3 regions of the Micromonospora desertarenae genome follow, and region 1 is predicted to be linked to each of the others. Evidence: riboswitches for the same ligand, from Rfam matches in the RefSeq annotation. Region 1 holds a riboswitch; each other region holds the start of a gene.

Region 1 (6,329 bases):
TCGACGAGCCGCCGCTCCATCAGCGTGGCCCCGGCGCTCTGGTCCCAGGTGTCCAGGGAGGAGTTGACAGCGCTGAGCACCGCCTCGCCGAGCAACGCCGGGATCACCACCGGGCAGTTGAGGTGGGCCAGGTAGCGGGGGTGGTGGAACCACACCGCGTCGCGCAGCCAGAGCTCGCTCAGTTCGTCGAGGGCGGCGTCGGTGTCACCCAACGGCCGGTCCAGGTCGACGCCGGCGATCAGGGGAGCCAACGCCTCCGGCGTGACGCCGGTGAACGGCCGGTCCGCGCCGGCCACCCGGTCGGCCACCCGGTCCACGCCCTGGCTCAGCACGCGCTGGTAGCGCGCGACCGAACCGGCGTTGAACAGGTGGGCCCGAGCGGCGGACAGGTCGGGGACGGCCCCGGTCGACGAGCTGTCGAGCGTGCTTCCGGTCAGGCTCATGCAGGTCCTCAGGTCGAGGTGGACATGATGGGCGCGAGCGCCGCAGTTAGGTTAGCCTAACCTAATAGATCGTCAAGTAGGGGGTCGGCGGTTCATCCCACCGGGGTCACGTCGCCCACGACCGGGCGCTGGTCGGCCGTCTCGACCGGGGTCCGCGGCGGGCGGTGCCGCCGCTGGTGCGCGAGGCCGAGCACGACCCCGGCCGCCACCAGGACCACTGACGCGACCGCGACCGCGGGGTAGCCCACCCGTTCGGCGGCCGCCAGCCCGACCGAGGACGCCACGAACGAGCAGACCAACCCGAACGACGACAGCACCGTGAAGTCGGTGCCGCCGGTGTCCGGCCGCGAGTAGTCCATGTTGACCGTGTAGAGCACCACGTTCGCCACCGTGTACGCCGCCAGGAAGCAGCAGAGGGCGGCGACCGTCCCGGCCAGCGGCGCGTGCCCGTTCATCAGTGGCAGCAGCAGCACCGTCGACAGCCCGAGCGCCACCCCGCCGGCCACGAGCACCCAGCTGCGACCGAGGCGCCCGATCCCCAGGCCGGCGAGCAGACCGGCCACGATGGCCGGTGCGCTGGTCACCACCCCGGTCACCACGCCGACCCGGCCCAGCGACCAGCCGGCGTCGACCAGGGCCGGCGTGACCAGCGCGTACGCCATCCCGGCGCCGACGTAGACCAGCGGCACCACACCGAAGGTCCACCACCGGCAACCGGGCTGGCCGAACACCGACAGCAGCGCCCGGTAGGCCGCGCCGACCCGGGGCACCCGGTCGGTGCGCGGGGGCTCCCGGAACCGCCACACCACCAGCAGCCCGACCGCCGTCAGCGCGGCCAGCAGGCCGACCGCCGGCGCCCAGCCGAACCGGTCGTAGACCAGCACGCAGGCGCCGCCGCCGAGCAGGTTGCCGAGGTAGCTGGCGGCGACCTGGATGCCGTTGCCGACGCCCCGGGCCGACTCGGCGAGCAGCCGGACGGCGACCGCGTCCACGGCGATGTCCTGGGTGGCCGAGAAGAAGACGTACGCGGCGCAGATGGCGACGACCGGGCCGAGCCGCTCGGCGGGGCGGGTGAACGGCAGCAGCGCCAGCAGAGCCAGCACCAGGGCGGCCTGGAACACCAGCAACCAGGACCGGTAGTGGCCGCGGTGCCGGGAACCGTAGCGGTCGAGGATCGGCGCCCACAGGAACTTGATCGGCCAGATCAGACCGACGATCTGCAGCAGCGCCAGGGTGTCCAGCGACGTCCCGCCGTCGCGCAGGATGGCGGTCAGCCCGACGGTGATGAAGCCGATGCCGAGGTACTGGGTGACGTACAGCGCGGTGAGCGTGCCGAGACGGCCCTTCATGCGGCGCTCCGGTGGCCGAGCGAGGTGAGCTGACGCATGGCCTCGAGCGTCAGAGCCGCCCAGTTCCGCTTCACGCACCCTCCAGGTAAGGTCAGCCTTCGTTAGGGCAGGTTAGCCTAAGTTGGGCGCTCGACGGAACGCGCGTCGCCCTCCCTCCGATCCGCGATGGCGTCGAGCCTCGTCGATGGCGCGCGGGAGTGCCGCGGCCACGGGGTGACGACGTCGACGGTCAACCGGCAGCACGGCCTCGCCCGTCCGCACCCCGTAGCTAAGGACCCCGCACCATGACATACCAGGAGAAGATCTCCGATCTCGGCGAGTTGTCGCTCGTGACCGTGGACCCCGACCGGCACGCCGACCTGCTGCACGGCTGGGTCACCCAGCCCCGCAACTCGTTCTGGGGGATGGGCACGCACACGGTCGACCAGGTACGCGAGATCTACGCGTTCATCGACAGCCTGCCGACCCACCACGCCTACCTGATCATGGTCGACGGTGAACCGGTCGGGCTCTTCCAGACCTACCAACCGGAGGCGGACCCGGTGGGCGAGCGTTACCCGGTCCAGCCCGGCGACATCGGGATGCACCTGCTGCTCAACCCCGGCCGGCGCTACGCACGCGGCCTGACCACCGCCGTCGGCCCGGCGCTCGCCCGATTCCTGTTCCGTGACCCGGCCGCGCAGCGGATCGTCGTCGAGCCGGACGTGCGCAACCACCTCGCCCTGCGCCGCCTGGAGGCCGAGGGCTTCACCTTCGGCTCCGAGGTCGACATGCCGGACAAGCGCGCCCAGCTCGCCTTCCTGACCCGGGCCCGGTTCGAGGCGGACCACCCGACCCCGGCCTGAACCGCCGTCGGGGCGGTCCCGCACGCCCACCGGTCCGCTCCCGCCACCGCCGCGGCAGTCGAACCGGCTGCGTGGGACACCCACCGCCGAGGGGAGCCGACGACACGAGATGCCGGTCGCGTCGCTGACCGACACCCGTGGCGTCCGCTGTCGGCTTCGTCTCACCGATCGTTCACCCCCGGGCCGCTGCCCGCCGGTCGGGTCCGGCGACCGGCCGGCGGGCCGGCCCGCGCGCCACGAATTCCCAGCTGGCGCCGATGCTCCGGGCACCCGCTCTGACCAGGGCCGCGAGGCGCCGGCCGGCGGACGGCGGGTGCCCGGGCCGGCGGCGGCGGCTTGCCCGCAGGATGACCGACCGATAGCCTCTCGCCGTCAAGGTGCACGGGAAGCCGGTGTGAGACCGGCGCGGCCCTCGCCACTGTGACCGGGTAGCGATCTCCGACGACGCCACTGGGCCCATCCGGGCCCGGGAAGGCCGGAGGGAGCGTTGATCCGGGAGCCAGGAGACCGGCCTTGACGAGTGATCTCATCCACGAGGTGCTGGAGAGGAAGGTCGTTCCATGCATATCGCCGAGGGCTATCTGCCCCCGGTGCAGGCCGCGGCGTGGTTCGCGGTGTCCGCACCGTTCGTCGTCCATGGCAGCCGGACGCTGGTCCGGCAGGTGCGCCGGGATCCGGATTCGAAACTGCTGCTGGGAGCGGCGGGCGCCTTCACGTTCGTGCTGTCCGCGTTGAAGATTCCGTCGGTGACCGGGTCGTGTTCGCACCCCACCGGCACGGGGCTGGGCGCTGTGCTGTTCCGGCCACCGGTGATGAGTGTGCTGGGCGGCATCGTGCTGCTGTTCCAGGCGGTGCTGCTGGCCCACGGCGGGTTGAGCACACTGGGCGCCAACATCTTCTCGATGGCGATCGTCGGCCCGTGGGTCGCCTTCGCCGTCTACGCCCTGGTCCGCCGGGCCGGTGGCGGGATGGACGTGGCAGTGTTCGCCGCCGCGGCGCTGGGTGACCTCGCCACGTACTGCGTCACCAGCGTCCAGTTGGCGCTGGCGTTTCCCGACCCGGCGGCCGGGTTCGTCGCCGCGCTGGCGAAGTTCGGCGGGATCTTCGCCGTGACCCAGATCCCGCTGGCGATCAGCGAAGGGCTGCTCTCCGTGCTGGTGGTACGCCTGCTGACCCGGACCAGCGGGGACGACCTGCGCCGGCTCGGGGTGCTGCGGACGCCGGCGGAGGTACGGGCATGAAGCGCTTCACCCGGACGAACCTGGTGCTGCTGCTCGCGGTGCTGGCCCTGGCGGTGGCGCCGGTGGCACTCGGACTCGGGTCGGGCGACGAGCCCTTCACCGGGGCGGACGCCCTGGCCGAGCAGGCGATCGTGGACGACCACCCGGACTACGAGCCGTGGTTCGCGCCGATCTACGAGCCGCCGTCCGGCGAGGTGGAGTCCGCGCTCTTCGCGCTCCAGGCCGCGCTGGGCGCCGGGTTCCTCGGCTACTACTTCGGGGTCGCCCGGACCCGGCAGCGGCAGCGGAGCACCGCCGCCGAGCAGCCGCGCGAGTAGTGTTCGCGCTCGACGTCGCGGCGCACACCGGTCCCTGGCGGCCGCGGCACCCCGCCGAGAAGGCGCTGCTCTCCCTCGGGCTGCTGGCCTGCGCGGTCGCGCTGCCGCCGTGGCCGGGTGCGGTGCTGTCGGGCGGGGCCGCCGCCACCCTGCTGCTCGGCCCCGCCAGGGTGTCGCCGGCCGTGCTGCTGCGGGCGGCCCGGGTGCCGCTGCTCTTCGTGGCCACCTCGACCGTGCCCCTGCTGGTGACGATGCCGGCGCCGGCCCGGCTGGCGGTCGACCCGGCCGGCCCGGCGCTCGCGGCGCAGACCGCCGGACGGTCGGTGGCGGCGTTGGCCTGCCTGCTGCTGTTCAGCGCCACCACCCCGCTGTCGGAGGTGCTGCCCCGGCTGCACCGGCTGGGGATCCCGGCGGCGGTCACCGAGGTCGCCGCGCTGACGTACCGGATGCTCTTCCTGCTCGTGGACAGCGTGCGCGCGGTCCGGGAGGCGCAGGCGGCGCGGCTCGGCTTCCGGACCTGGCGCACCGCCTACGCGTCCCTCGCCGGGCAGGCGGGTGCGGTGTTCGTCCGGGCGTTCAGCCGCGCGCGGCGGCTCGAGGAGGGGTTGGCGTTGCGCGGATACACCGGATCGCTCGCGGTGCAGGTGGAAGCCCGCCGGATGTCACCGCCGTTCGTGGCGGCCACCGTGGGTTTGCTCGTGACCATCGTCGTCGCCACCGCCGTCGCGGGGTCGCGGTGGTGACCGGCCCGCTGCTGGAGATGGCCGGGGTGCACTACGCCTACCAGCCGGGCCGCCCGGTCCTGACCGGCGTCGACCTGCGCGTCGAGGCGGGCCGGCGGCTGGCTGTGGTCGGGCCCAACGGCGGTGGGAAGACCACCCTGTTCAAGCTGGCGGCCGGCGCGCTGAGGCCCGGCTCCGGGCAGGTCACCGTCGCCGGCCACCGGGTACGGCACACCCGGGCCGGGCTGCGCGCGCTGCGGCAGCAGGTCCAGCTGGTGGTGCAGGACCCGGACGACCAGCTCTTCTCCGCCAGCGTCCGGCAGGACGTCTCGTTCGGACCGGTCAACCTCGGGCTGCCCGCCGAGCAGGTCCGCCGGCGCTGCGACGAGGCGCTGGCCGCGCTCGGCGTCACGGCGGTCGCCGACCGGCCCACCCACCTGCTCTCCTACGGCCAGCGCAAGCGGGTGGCCATCGCCGGCGCCGTGGCGATGCGGCCCCGGCTGCTCATCCTGGACGAGCCGACGGCCGGGCTCGACCCGGCCGGGGTGGAGGCGTTGCTGCGGACGCTGGACGACCTGCACGCCGCCGGCACCACGGTGGTGCTGTCCACCCACGACCTCGACCTCGCGTACCGCTGGGCGGACACCATGGCCGTGGTGACCGGCGGTGGGGTACGCACCATGCCGACGGCGGACGGGATGGCCGACCCGCGGCTGCTCACCGCGGCCCAGTTGCTGCCCGCCTGGGCCCCGCTGGTGCACCGGCTGCTGGACCGGGTCCCCGGCCTGGCCGGGAACCGGCCCCGCTCCGCCGCCGAACTCGCCACCCTGCTCACCGGCGACCCCGAGCGGGCGCCCTGACGCCGGCCGCCGGGACGGGAGCGGAGCGGCGGCGTCGGCGGGCTACCGCACCGAGGATCACGTCGACGACGAGGAAACCGAGCAGGGTGACGCCGAACCAGGGCAGCGCCCAGCCGACGGCCACCGTGAGCGGCACGCCGAGCAGCAGTGCCCAGACCGGCAGCCGCCGTACGCCGCCGCGGGCGGGCGGAGCACCGAGCGGGAAACGCCGCTCGGCACGGGTGGGGCGGCGCTGCCACCACATCCGGTATCCCCAGACGATCACGCAGAGCAGGCCGAGGGCGAGCGCGGCGAGCAGGATCTGGTTGACCGGGCCGAACAGCACGCCCATGTGGGCCTGGATGCCGAGGCTGCTGAGCTGGGCCAGCAGCGGCCAGTCGGCGAAGTCGCTGCGGGCGGTGACCGTGCCGGCGACCGGATCGACGGCGACCCGGTCCTTCGCGACGGGCCAGGTGTTGTCGGTCTGGGTGACCGTCCAGGCGGTACCGGCCGTCTCGGCGGGGATGATCTCCACCGGGCCGGCCAGGCCGGCGTCCCGGGCCACGGCCAGCA
Region 2 (6,329 bases), on a different contig from region 1:
GCCAGTTGCTGAAGCTGCCAGCGCAGGCCAGCGACCGGGGCGCCCGTCCGCACGCCACCGGCCGACTGGTCGCCCGCCCGACCCGCCCCGGCCACCCGACCCCAGGTCAGGTCGCACCGGGCCAGCCGAACCCCGGCCAGGCCGGCGCGGGCCAGCAGACCGCGGCCCCGACCACGCCCGGTCGGGCGACCCAGGGGAAGGCCGGCTCCGACCGGGCCGCGCCGGGGTCGGCGGAGACGACGCGGGAACGGCCGGGCGTGGCGCCGCCGGCGGCCGAGGCTCCCGGCGGCGCTCCGGTGACGGTCGGGGCGGCCCGGGCGGGTGAGCCGGACCGGATGAACCGGCCGCTGGCGGTCTCCGCCGTGCTCGCCGTGGCCAGCATCGTCGGCGCCCAGATCGGCGCGGTCCTCGGGCTGCGGCGCCGCCCGGCCACCGGACGCGGCCGGACCGGGGCGCAGGCGAGCGCCGGAGAACTCCCGGTGGGTCGGCACCGCCGCGACTAGCCGGCCGAGCCGACGCAGCCGCCGTCCCGACGACCGCGCCCAGCACCGACCTGAGCGCCCGACAACCCAGCGCCGACACGTCAGAGACCGACCCCCGACCGGACCGGACAGGCAGACCGTCACCGACGGTCACCTCGGACCCGGCAGTACATCCAGAAGAGCGTGATGACTCTGCGGCAGCGGCCCGCTCGGGCGGCGGCGCGCCGACCTACCGCCGCGCGACCTCACCACCCGCGTCGCGGGTCAGGGGAGGCGGGCCTCCAGCACGCCCTCGCGGATCCGGGTCTGCAGGATCTGCTGGTCGTTGCCGGACGGGCCGTGCACGACCTCGCCGCCGTTGAGCCGGAACGTGCTGCCGTGCCACGGGCAGACCACGCACTCGTGCCCGTCGACCACCTGCACCTCACCCTGGCCGAGCGGGCCGCTCTGGTGGGGGCAGCGCTCCAGCATCACCGTGACGTCGTCGTCGTGCCGGTAGAGGATCACCGACACGTCGTCGATCTCCCGGGTGATCAGTTGGCGCTGCGGCAGGGCCGCCATGTCGCCCAGCGGGTGCCAGCCGCCGCTCATCCGGTGCATCTCGGAGATGCTCTGGTTGACCTGCGCGCCCTGCTTGTACGCCAGGTGCCCGCCGATGTAGGCGCCCATGCTGGCCGCGCTGAGCCCCATCATGCCGAGGGCCCGGCCGAGCCCGTGCCGCCCGCGCAGGCGCGCGCTCACCGAGCCGGCGTAGAAGGCCAGGGCGACGGTGTTGGACGCGGCGTGCACCAGGCCCACCCGGCGCTGGTCGGGGGCGAGCGCGGCCCAGTCGTTGAGGCCGGCGACCGCCGCCGGCAGGGCGCTCACCGTGCCCAGCGTGGTGAGCGTGGTGGCCGCCCGCTGCTGCCCGGGCAGCACGTCCAGCACCGCCGCGCTGATCCAGGCGCCCACCGGCACCTGCACCATCGCCGGGTGCAGCGGATGGCCCAGCCACACCCCGTGCAGCAGGTCGCGGACCCGCTGCGGCCGCAGCGTCGCCTGCACCGCACGCTGCAACCGGTCACCCACCCGGTCCAGCCGGGTGTTCTGTTCGATCTTCGTCAACAGTGCTCGCACCCGTACCGACTTCCCGGCGTTCGCGGTCGCAAACCGGTCGGCGGTGACGGATCCGCCGCGGTGCGTGGCGACCGGGCGACGGCCCGGTCCGGGATCACCGGGCCGGTTCCGCCCAGCGGTCCTGGTGGACGGCGTCGGCCAGCGGCCGCTTCTGCCGCCAGCCGTGCCGGGCCAGGTCGGGCACGGACTCGAGGTGGGTGACCGGGCCCAGGCAGAGCCAGGCCACCGGCCGGATGCCGGGCGGGATCCCCAGCAGGTCGGCCAGCCACGGCTCCCGGTAGAAGGACACCCAACCGACGCCGAGTCCCTCGGCCGTGGCGGCCAGCCAGAGGTTCTGGATGGCCAGGCAGACCGAGTAGAGCCCGGTGTCGGCGATGGCGTGGCGGCCCAGCACGGCCGGGCCGCCCCGGGCCGGGTCGTAGGTGACCACGATCGACAGGGTCGACTCCAGCACGCCGTCGATCTTGATGCGGGCGAACGTCTCGGCCGCCGCGCCGTCCAGCGTGGCGGCGAACGTCTCCCGCTCGGTGCGTACGTGGTCGTGGAAGCGGCGCCGCAGCTCGGGGTCGCGGACCACGACGAAGTCCCAGGGCTGGGAGTAGCCGACGCTCGGCGCGGCGTGCGCCGCGGTGAGGATCCGGTGCAGCACCTCCTCGGGCACCGGCGCGCCGGTGAACTGGGCGCGCACGTCCCGGCGGCGGTGGATGACGTCGTACAGCTCGGTGTTCAGGGCAGGCTCCCGCTGCGCTCGGCCCACGCCCCGGCGTGGGCACCGGACGCGAGGCCGGTCTTCGGACTCCCGGATCGACGCCTGGCCGCCCGCCTTCCCGGCCGTCGGGCCAGTGGCTGCGCTGCTGCGCGTGGACGGTGGCTCCCCGGTCACCGCGGCGGGCCCGTGCCGGATTTCCACCGGCTTCCCGATTCTCCCCGCTCGCGCGGGGCACCTCGCATGATCGTGCCGTCGGTGATGCTAGCCCCGCGCCCGGTCGCCGGACACCCGGGCGGGTGGTAATCCGGTCGCGGGCCGGAGCCCCACAACCACTGTGGTTCCTGAGTGGTCGGGGCCGCGCTCGGCGCGACCGTGGTGCGAAGGGACGGAGCCCGAGACCACTGACGGTCACCCCCTGGCGTGCCGGCACCGCCGGGGGCATGCTGTGCCGATGGGCGTACGGGTCGAGCGGGACGGGCCGGTGACCACGGTGATCCTGGACCGGCCGGCGGCGCGCAACGCCGTCGACGGGCCGACCGCCCGGGCACTGGCCGACGCGTTCCGGGCCTTCGACGCCGATCCCGACGCGGCGGTGGCCGTGCTCTGGGGCGCCGGCGGCACGTTCTGCTCCGGGGCCGACCTGAAGGCGATCGGCACGCCCAGCGGCAACCGGGTCGAGGCGGAGGGCGACGGCCCGATGGGCCCGACCCGGCTGACCCTGACCAAGCCGGTGATCGCCGCCATCTCCGGGTACGCGGTGGCCGGCGGGCTGGAGCTGGCGCTCTGGTGCGACCTGCGGGTGGCCGAGTCCGACGCGGTGCTCGGGGTGTTCTGCCGGCGGTGGGGGGTGCCGTTGATCGACGGCGGGACGGTCCGGCTGCCCCGGCTGGTCGGCGAGAGCCGGGCGATGGACCTGATCCTCACCGGCCGGCCGGTACCGGCCGACGAGGCGTACGCCATGGGGTTGGTGAACCGGCTGGTCGCGCCGGGTGAGGCGCGGGCGGCGGCCGAGCGGCTGGCCGCCGAGATCGCCCGGCACCCGCAGACCTGCCTGCGCAACGACCGGGCCTCGGTGCTGGCCGGCGCGGGCCTGCCGGAGCCGGCGGCGCTCGCCACCGAGCTGGCGTACGGGATGGACTCGCTGGCCGCCGACGCGGCGGCCGGGGCGGCCCGGTTCACTGCCGGCGCCGGCCGGCACGGCGCCCCGGCCGACTGACGCCGCGACCGCATCGGAGCCGAGGGACGGGCGCCGCCGGGAGGCTGGTCCTCCCGGCGGCGCCCGATCCGGTGCCGCTCAGCTGCGGTTGATGGTGAAGGTGGAGGTGGTGTTGCGGATGTCCTGCCAGTTGTCGGTCAGCCGCAGGTTCACGAAGGTGGCCGAGCCGACGGCCGGGCCCTGACCCTGCTCCGGCATCTCGTTGACCCAGATGCCGAAGCCCGACTTGGCGTCGAACGCGTCACCGCTGCGCCGGGCCCCCGAGATCGACACGTTGGTGAAGACCGTGTCGGTGATCGGGTTCTCCGGCTGGCCCCCGTTGTACTTCGTCTGGAACATGATCCCGGAGTACGTGGGGTCGACGATGTCCACGTCCGAGACGCGGATGCCGCGGAACTCCTTCGACGCCGAGAAGACCCAGATCGCCGGGAAGGTCTGCGCACCCCAGAAGTGACCGCCGGCCCGGATCAGCGAGATGTTCTGGAACTGGGTCGGCGGGCTGGCGCCGAACCCGATGAACGGGTAGCCGAAGTCCAGCGAGCTGATCGTGATGCCGGAGTACGTCAGCATGTCCGCGATGTAGAGGTTGCGGAAGATGTTGTCGTAGCCGCCGTACACGGCGATCCCGGCCGCCCGCCAGGTGAGCGTGGCGGTCAGGTTCTCGAAGACGTTGCCGTGGTTGGCCGTGGACCCGCCCTGGTCGACGGCCGAGAAGAGGGCGAACGCGTCGTCGCCGTTGGACCGGCCCTCGGAGTTGCTGACCAGGTTGTTGGTGCTGCCGTTGGTCATGTTGACGGCGTCGGCGAAGGTGTTCCGGAAGCGGCTGTTGGTGATCTTCAGGCCGCTGACGCTCACCCCCCAGTACGCGCAGACGGTGTGCTCGACCCAGACGTTGTCCAGCGTCAGGTTGTCGACGTCGCGCAGCTCGCCCCAGACCTTGCCGGGGCCGTCGATGCGGTTGGTGTAGTTGCCGAAGAAGGCCAGGTGCTCGAAGGACGACCCGCTGGCCGAGGACTCCACCCGGAAGCCGGCGTCGGTGTTCTGCTGGCCGACCGGCGTCTGGAAGCGGGTGAACCACATGCCCGCGCCGACCACCTTGACCGCCTTGCCGTAGACCTGGAACTTCTGCGCTGTCTCGTACGTGCCGGCCGGCAGGTAGACGCCGATCAGGTTGCCGGTGGTGTCCATCCGGACCGCGTCCAGCGCGTTCTGCACGTCGGAGTGGCTGAACCCGTTCGGCACCCGGTACCGCGCCGGGTCCGGGTTGGCCCGCGGCGCCACCTGCTCCAGGTTCACGAAGTCGATGGCGTACGTGGTGCTGTTGGCCGGGTCCTTCTGCAACCGGATCCGGCTGCCCGCCGGGATGGTGGAGTCCAGCAGGATGTTCGCCTCGTCGTAGATGTGCCGGGGCGGGCCGGCGCTGGGCGAGTCGCTCGGGCTGGCCTCCGCGCCGTACAGCCAGATGTGCTTCGAGGTGAGGCTGATCGGCTTGTGCAGCACCCCGTTGACGTAGATGTTCAAGGTCGAGGTGATCCCGCCGCCGCCCGGCGCGTCCGGGATGGAGAAGCGGGTCACCAGGGCGTTGGCCGGGGCCCGGGTGGTCCACTCGACGTACGCGCCGGTGCTGTTCAGGGTCACCGCCCGCCGGCCGGACGCCTCCCCGGCCAGGTCGCCGATGGTCCGGTTCGGCCCGACCACCTGTGCCCCGCCGCCGACCGAGCCCTCCTCGGCCTCGTACATGTCGTACGGCAGGTTGGCGCCGCGGCCCACGAAGAGCGACCGGTCGCTGGTGTTGTTCTGCCGCTTCACCGGCAGTTCGTTGGCGTCGTCGGCGAGCACCACCCGGACCGTGTACCGGCCGTTGGCGGCGGTCCAGGTGCCCAGGTTGACCGGGCCGGCGCTGCCCCCGACGGCGATGGTGCCGGTGTACGAGCCGGTCAGCGTACGGACCACCGCGCCGGTGTCGTTCAGCACGGTCAGCGTGATGCCGTGCGCGCCGCTCGCCGAGGCGACAGTGCCCTGGTTGCGGATGGTCACCGCGAAGCTGACAGTGGCGCCGGCGCTCGGCGTGCCGGGCGACCAGGTCACCGCCGAGGCGACCAGGTCGGAGCTGGCCACCGGGCTGACCGTGAGCGCGGTCGGGCTGGTGTGGCCGTTGTTCGCCTCGTTCTGCTCGATCACCGTGTTCGCCGGGTCGACGGTGGCGCCGACCTGGTAGCTGCCGGCGTTGCGCGGCCCGATGTTCGCCGAGACGGTGGTCGACGCGCCGGCCGCCAGCGCCCCGACCGAGGCGGTGCCGACCTTCGTCGTACCCAGGTGGAAGTCGACGGTGGTGGCGGCGGAGGCCGCCGTGCCGGCGTTGCGCACGGTGGCGGAGAGGGTGATCGCGTCGGTCTCCACCGGCGCGGCGGGGGCTGCGGTGATCCCGGTGACGGTCAGGTCCGGGTTCGGCGCCGGCACGCCGATCACCTGGAGTTCGGCGACCTGGCCGTTGGACGAGCCGGAGTTGGCGGTGAACTGGAGCCGGACGTCGGCGGCGGTCGCCGACACCGGGATGGTCACCGTGTTGCTGCTGGCCGGGCTGAACGAGTACGTCGCCGAGCCGACCAGCGTGCCGAACCCGGAGGCCGACTGCTCCCGGCCGAGCACCTGGAAGGTCTGCGTACGCGGGCCCCAGACCGGGTCCGGGTTCAGCTTCACCACCAGCGCGCTGATGCTCGCGTTCGCGCCCAACGCCACGGTCAACGTGCTCGGGTACGCCCCGGGCGCGCCCTCCCAGTAGGTGGTGACGTCGTCGTCGTTGGCG
Region 3 (6,329 bases), on a different contig from region 1:
CCCCCTCCTCCGGGTTCATCGTGCCGACCAGCAGGAACCGGGCGGCGTGGCTGACCGAGACGCCTTCGCGCTCGACGTGGCAGCGGCCCATCGCGGCCGCGTCGAGCAGCAGGTCGACCAGGTGGTCGTGGAGCAGGTTGACCTCGTCGACGTAGAGCACCCCGCGGTGCGCGGCGGCGAGCAGGCCGGGCTCGAACGCGCGGACCCCGTCGGCGAGGGCCCGTTCCAGGTCGAGCGAGCCGACCACCCGGTCCTCGGCGGCGCCGACCGGCAGCTCCACCAGCCGGGCGGGGCGGCGCTCGGCCGGCGGCGCGGCCGGGTGCGGGCCGTCCGGGCAGGCCGGGTCGGGGGCGGCGGGGTCGCAGGCGAACCGGCAGCCGGCCACCCGGTCGACCGGCGGCAGCAGCGCGGCGAGCGCGCGGACGGCGGTGGACTTGGCGGTGCCCTTCTCGCCGCGCACCAGCACCCCGCCGATGGCCGGGCTGACCGCGTTGAGCAGCAGCGCGAGCCGCATGTCGGCCATGCCGAGCACGGCGCTGAACGGGTAGCCGGTCACTGCGCTGCCTTCCGTTCGCGACTGCGGGGCTCGCAGAACCGGCTCACTCCTCGCGCTCACTGCCGCTCCTCCAGGTCGCCCTCGGTGGTCAGGTACGTCTCCCGGAGCCGGTCCAGGGTGGCCGGGGCGGGCGCGGCCCACAGGCCCCGGTCGGCGGCCTCCAGCAGCCGCTCGGTGATGCCGCGCAGCGCCCACGGGTTGGACCGCTCCAGGAACTCCCGGGTGGTCTCGTCGAAGACGTACGCGGCCGCCAGGTGCTCGTACATCCAGTCGTCGACCACGCCGGCGGTGGCGTCGTAGCCGAACAGGTAGTCCACGGTGGCGGCCAGCTCGAAGGCACCCTTGTAGCCGTGCCGGCGCATGGCCGCGATCCACTTCGGGTTGACCACCCGGGCCCGGAACACCCGCCGGGTCTCCTCGCCCAGCGTCCGGGTCCGCACGTCGTGCGGCATCGCCGAGTCGCCGACGTACGCGGCCGGGGCGGCGCCGGTGAGGTGGCGGACCATCGCCACCATCCCGCCGTGGTACTGGAAGTAGTCGTCGGAGTCGACGATGTCGTGCTCGCGGGTGTCCTGGTTCTTCACCGCCACCGCGATCCGGGCGAAGGAGCGTTCCATGTCCGCCCGCGCCTCCCGCCCCTCCAGCCCCCGGCCGTAGGCGTAGCCGCCCCAGACCGCGTACACCTCGGCCAGGTCGGCGTCGCTGCGCCAGTTGCGGGCGTCGATCAGCGGCAGCAGCCCGGCGCCGTACGCGCCCGGTTTGGAGCCGAAGATGCGGGCGGTGGCCCGGCGTTCGTCGCCGTGCTCGGCCAGATCGGCGGCGACGTGCGCGCGGACGTGGTTGTCGGCGGCCGGCTCGTCGAGGGCGGCGACCAGCCGCACGGCGTCGTCGAGCAGCGCGACGACGTGCGGGAAGGCGTCCCGGAAGAAGCCGGAGATGCGCACCGTGACGTCGATCCGGGGCCGGCCCAGCTCCGCCAGCGGCACCACCTCGACGCCGGTGACCCGGCGGGACCGGTCGTCCCAGGTGGGCCGGCAGCCGAGCAGCGCGAGCACCTCGGCGATGTCGTCGCCCTGGGTCCGCATGGCGCTGGTGCCCCAGACGGTGAGCCCGACCGAGCGCGGGTACCCGCCGGTGTCGGCGAGGTGCCGGGCGAGCAGCGAGTCGGCGAGCGCCACGCCGACGTCCCAGGCGTTGCGGCTGGGGATCGCCTTCGGGTCGACGGAGTAGAAGTTCCGCCCGGTGGGCAGCACGTTGACCAGGCCGCGGGTGGGCGAGCCGGACGGGCCGGGCGGCACGAACCGGCCGTCGAGCGCGGCCAGCGTGTGCGCCAGTTCGTCGGTGGTCCGCTCCAGCCGGGGCACCAGTTCGGTGGCGGCGAAGCGGAGCACCGCGGCGGCGTCCGGGACGGCCCGGCCGGTGACCTCCTCGACCACCGCGTCGACCTTGTCGGGCGCCCAGCCGAGGGTCTCCATGCCGACCACCAGCCGCCGGGCGAGCGCCTCGATCAGGTCCACCGCGTCGGCGGCGGTGCCGGCCGGCCCGTCGACGGTGTCGCTCAGCGCCTCCGGCGCGGTCAGCCGCTCCCCGGGCGCGGCGAGCAGCGCCTGCTCGTCCAGCCCGTACGCGGCGGCGAGCGCCTGCCGCAGGCCGGGCAGCGCGTACCGGCCACCCCAGACCTGCGGGGCGCGCAGCACGGCGAGGACGAGGTTCACCCGCGGCTCGCCGGTGGGCGCGGCGGCGAGAACGTGCAGCCCGTCGCGGATCTGCACGTCCTTGACCTCGCACAGGTAGCCGTCGAGGTGCAGCACGAAGTCGTCGAAGTCGTCCTCGCCGGGCATCTGCTCGGTGTGCAGGTCGTGGTGCAGCTCGGCGGCGCGCACCAGCGCCCAGATCTGGGCCCGCACGGTGGGCACCTTGGCCGGGTCGAGGGCCTGCACGGTGGCGTACTCGTCGAGCAGCTGCTCCAGCCGGGCCAGGTCGCCGTACGTCTCGGCGCGGGCCATCGGCGGCACCAGGTGGTCCACGACCACGGCGTGCGCGCGGCGCTTGGCCTGGGTGCCCTCGCCGGGGTCGTTGACGATGAACGGGTAGACCAGCGGCAGGTCGCCGAGGACGGCGTCCGGGGCGCAGCCGGCGGCCAGCCCGAGTCCCTTGCCGGGCAGCCATTCCAGGGTGCCGTGCTTGCCCAGGTGCACCACCGCGTCGGCGCCGAAGCCGCCGTCGGCGACCGGCGCGGCCAGCCACCGGTACGCGGCCAGGTAGTGGTGGCTGGGCGGCAGGTCCGGGTCGTGGTAGATGGCGATCGGGTTCTCCCCGAAGCCGCGCGGCGGCTGGATGAGCAGCACGACGTTGCCGAACCGCAGCCCGGCCAGCACGATGTCCCCGCCGTCGGTGTAGAGCTCGCCGGGGGGCTCGCCCCAGTGCTCACGCATCCGTTCGCGCAGCTCGGCGGGCAGCTGGTCGAACCAGCGGCGGTAGCGGTCGCCGGGCACCCGGGCGGGCGCGGCGGCGAGCTGCTCGGGGGTGAGCCACTCGACGTCGTGCCCGCCGGCGGCGATGAGGGCGTGGATGAGCGCGTCCCCGTCGTCGGGCACACGGGCGTCGCCGAGGTGGTAGCCGGCCTCGGCGAGCGCGCCGAGCAGCCGGACCGCCGAGGCGGGGGTGTCCAGCCCGACCGCGTTGCCGACCCGGGAGTGCTTCGTCGGGTATGAGCTGAGCACCACCGCGACCCGCTTCCGCGCGTTCGGCAGCCGCCGCAGCCGGGCCTGCCGCACCGCGACGCCGGCGACCCGGGCGGCGCGTTCCGGGTCGGCGACGTAGCCCGAGAGCCCGTCGGCGTCGATCCGCTTGAACGAGAACGGCACGCTGATGATGCGGCCGTCGAACTCGGGGACGGCCACCTGCATGGCGGCGTCCAGCGGGGACAGTCCGGCGTCGCTGCCGGCCCACTGCTCCCGGGTGCTGGTCAGGCAGAGCGCCTGGATCACCGGCACGTCGAGGGCGGCGAGCGCGCCCACGTCCCAGGCGTCCTCGTCGCCGCCGCCGGAGGCGTCCGCGGCGACCGTGCCGCCGGCGGCGAGCACGGTGACCAGCAGGGCGTCGCAGCCGGCGAAGAGGCCCAGCGGCCCGGCGCCCGAGGTGAGCCCGCGCAGCGAGCCGCAGAAGATCGGCAGCGGGTTGCCACCGGCGGCGTCGACCGCGGCGGCCAGGGTGTCCACGAAGGCGGTGTTCCCGGCGAGGGCGTGCGCCCGGTAGAAGACGATGCCGACGGTCGGCCGGTCCGGGTCGGCGGGGTGCTCGCCGTGCACGCCGTAGGCCGGGGTGGGCGCGGGCGGGGCGAAGCCCTCGCCGGTGAGCAGCACCGTGTCGGAGAGGAACCGGGCCAGCTGGGCGAGGTTGGCCGGCCCGCCCTCGACCAGGTAGGCCAGCGCCTCGGTGGCCACTCCGGACGGCACGGTGGAGGCGGCCATCAGCTCCGCGTCCGGCACCGCCTCGCCGCCGAGCACCACCGTGGGCACGCCGGAGGCGAGCACCGTGGCCAGCCCGTCCGGCCACGCCTGCCGGCCGCCGAGCAGGCGTACGACCGCGAGGTGGACGCCGTCGAGCAGCGCGGGCACGGCGTCGGCGGCGACCCGGGCCGGGTTGGCCAGCCGGTAGTCGGCGCCGCTGGCCCGGGCGGCGAGCAGGTCGGTGTCGGCGGTGGAGAGCAGCAGGATGCGCACGAATGGCTCCGGAGAGTGACGCCCACCCGGTCGACGGAGGCGGCCGGGCGCGGCGGGACGGGTGCTGGTTCAGCGGACGGGCGGCGCCGGCGGCCGGCTCACCGGCGGCGGGCCGGTGCCGGGACGCGGCAGGGTGCGGAACTCAGCGGTGAACGACGGTGCGGCGGCCCGCGGCGGGCGCGGCGGCGCGGCGGCTCAAGGCGGCGGGTGCGCTGGCGCGGCCGGGCCGGGTACGGCGGCCGCCGCCGACGATGGAGACGCGGTGCGTCATCGGGTCCTCCTCGGGTGTCCACGCCCTGGGGTCAACTCCCGACGGCCGAAGTATCCTGGCTCCCGGATCGACGCTCACCCCCGGCCTTCCAACCGCGCACGCACGGCCGTGACTCACGAGGGGGGATCGCTCCCCGGTGACAGTGGCGGGACCGCGCCGGAATCGCACCGGCTTCCTTCACTGCCGTCAGGCCGGGAATGCTGCCACACCCGCCGGGTACCGGTCAACGCGCCCTCGCCGCCCCGCGTCGCCCTGCGCCGCCGTCGAACCGCTCCGATCCGCGCGGAGCCGCATCGCTCCACCACCCGGGCTCTGCGTCAACCCACGCAACGGTTCCCGCCCGCTGAGGCCGCGTGGGTTGACGCCGGGCAGAGGGCACGCGGAGGGGGATGCCGGCGGCGCGGCCGACGTGCCGGGAGCCCGATCTCCGGCGGGGTTTAGGATCTTGGCGGACAGCCGTTTTCCGCACCCGTCCGAGGAGGTGTCGCGATGATCGACATGAGGTTCGAGCACCTCGCCGGGCGAGTCTGGCTCTGCCCCGGCGACCCCGATCCGGCGGCCGTACAGGCCGGCGTCGCGCTGGTCGCCGACGACCGGGGCAGCGTGCTGATCGACGCCGGGCAGAGCCCCGCGCACGCCCGGGAGATCCAGGCCGCGCTGCGCGCCGCCGGGCTGCCGGCGCCGCGCTGGCTGGTCTACACCCACCACCACTGGGACCACGTCTGGGGCGCCTGCGCCTGGCCGGACGTGGAGATCGTGGGACACGTCGCCGGCGAGCGGCTGCTGCGCGAGGAGGCGGCCCGGCCGTGGAGCCACCGGTACCTGCGCGAGCAGGTGCGGGCCAATCCGCGGCTCGGCCCCAGCTTCCGGGCCCGGGCGTTGGCCGTCGACTCGTGGGAGGGCTTCGCGGTGCTGCCGCCCACCCGGACCTTCACCGACGAGCTGGAGCTGCCGGTGGGCGTACGGGTGCGGCACGTCGGGGGCGGACACGCACCGGACTCCACCGTGGTGACCGTGCCGGACTCGGGGGTGCTGCTGCTCGGCGACGCCTACTACCCGCCGCCGGCACACCTGCGCACCCCGGCGGACCGGCCCGACCTGGGCCTGGTACGCCGGCTGCTGAGCGACGACGTCCAGTGGTACGTGGCGAGCCACCAGCCGCCGATGACGCTGGACGAGGCGCGCGCGGCGGTCGCCGCCGAGGCGTGAACCCGCCCTCGTCCGGTCAGCGGGCGCGCCGCTCCGGGTGGGCCCGGTTCCAGGCGCGCATCCGCTCCGGGTAGCCGGTGCGGGCCGCCTCGTACAGCGGCACCGCGTGCTTGCGGGCGATCGCGCCGGCGGCCCGCGGGGTGCCGGTCCGGCGGCGGATCCACTCGCCGTCGTGGGCGATCGCCACCACCGTGGTGTCCGTCGCCGTGGTCTCCGGTTCCAGGTAGAACTCCACGCCCCGGCGGCTGGTCACGAACGCCTCCAGCGCCGCCAGGTCCTCGCGGGTCGCCTCCCGGTCGAGTTTCGTCACCGCTCCCTCGGCGGCCCGCGGCCGCCGGCTGAACCAGCCCATGCCCCGCTCCTCTCCTCGCCCTCCCAGTGCACCACCCCTGCCTGGCAACCCCCTGGACACTCCCTGAGAGCCCCCTGCGCGGCGAACCGGGGATCGTCCGCCGGAAGGTGGGCGTCGACGACCACCTGCTGAGCGATCGTGGTGACCACCGTCGCGGGTCAGCGGGACGGGGGGCGGAGGGCGGGGACCAGGGCGAGGGTGGGCACCAGGAGCAGC

The links. Region 1 has a riboswitch for cobalamin ahead of SM577_RS24570 (energy-coupling factor ABC transporter permease). Riboswitches for the same ligand answer to the same signal wherever they lie in the genome.
Region 2: it holds a riboswitch for cobalamin, as region 1 does, so the genes downstream of both, bluB (5,6-dimethylbenzimidazole synthase) here and SM577_RS24570 (energy-coupling factor ABC transporter permease) in region 1, are expected to answer to the same signal.
Region 3: it holds a riboswitch for cobalamin, as region 1 does, so the genes downstream of both, cobN (cobaltochelatase subunit CobN) here and SM577_RS24570 (energy-coupling factor ABC transporter permease) in region 1, are expected to answer to the same signal.

Annotation. Positions count from the first base shown of each region.
Region 1 is NZ_JAXCFQ010000013.1:105,708-112,036, reverse strand. Features, by position in the region: gene SM577_RS24585 (pyridoxal phosphate-dependent decarboxylase family protein) at 1-443, opposite strand, end outside; gene SM577_RS24580 (MFS transporter) at 536-1,792, opposite strand; gene SM577_RS24575 (GNAT family N-acetyltransferase) at 2,077-2,637, shown strand; cobalamin riboswitch at 2,996-3,167, shown strand; gene SM577_RS24570 (energy-coupling factor ABC transporter permease) at 3,198-3,878, shown strand; gene SM577_RS24565 (energy-coupling factor ABC transporter substrate-binding protein) at 3,875-4,195, shown strand; gene cbiQ (cobalt ECF transporter T component CbiQ) at 4,195-4,938, shown strand; gene SM577_RS24555 (energy-coupling factor ABC transporter ATP-binding protein) at 4,935-5,777, shown strand; gene SM577_RS24550 (PepSY-associated TM helix domain-containing protein) at 5,749-6,329, opposite strand, start outside.
Region 2 is NZ_JAXCFQ010000004.1:140,626-146,954, reverse strand. Features, by position in the region: gene SM577_RS09420 (LysM peptidoglycan-binding domain-containing protein) at 1-503, shown strand, start outside; gene SM577_RS09415 (Rieske (2Fe-2S) protein) at 747-1,598, opposite strand; gene bluB (5,6-dimethylbenzimidazole synthase) at 1,693-2,328, opposite strand; cobalamin riboswitch at 2,364-2,556, opposite strand; gene SM577_RS09405 (crotonase/enoyl-CoA hydratase family protein) at 2,759-3,523, shown strand; gene SM577_RS09400 (discoidin domain-containing protein) at 3,602-6,329, opposite strand, start outside.
Region 3 is NZ_JAXCFQ010000008.1:167,919-174,247, forward strand. Features, by position in the region: gene SM577_RS18580 (VWA domain-containing protein) at 1-616, opposite strand, end outside; gene cobN (cobaltochelatase subunit CobN) at 613-4,281, opposite strand; cobalamin riboswitch at 4,601-4,730, opposite strand; gene SM577_RS18590 (MBL fold metallo-hydrolase) at 5,042-5,761, shown strand; gene SM577_RS18595 (hypothetical protein) at 5,778-6,113, opposite strand; gene SM577_RS18600 (MFS transporter) at 6,272-6,329, opposite strand, start outside.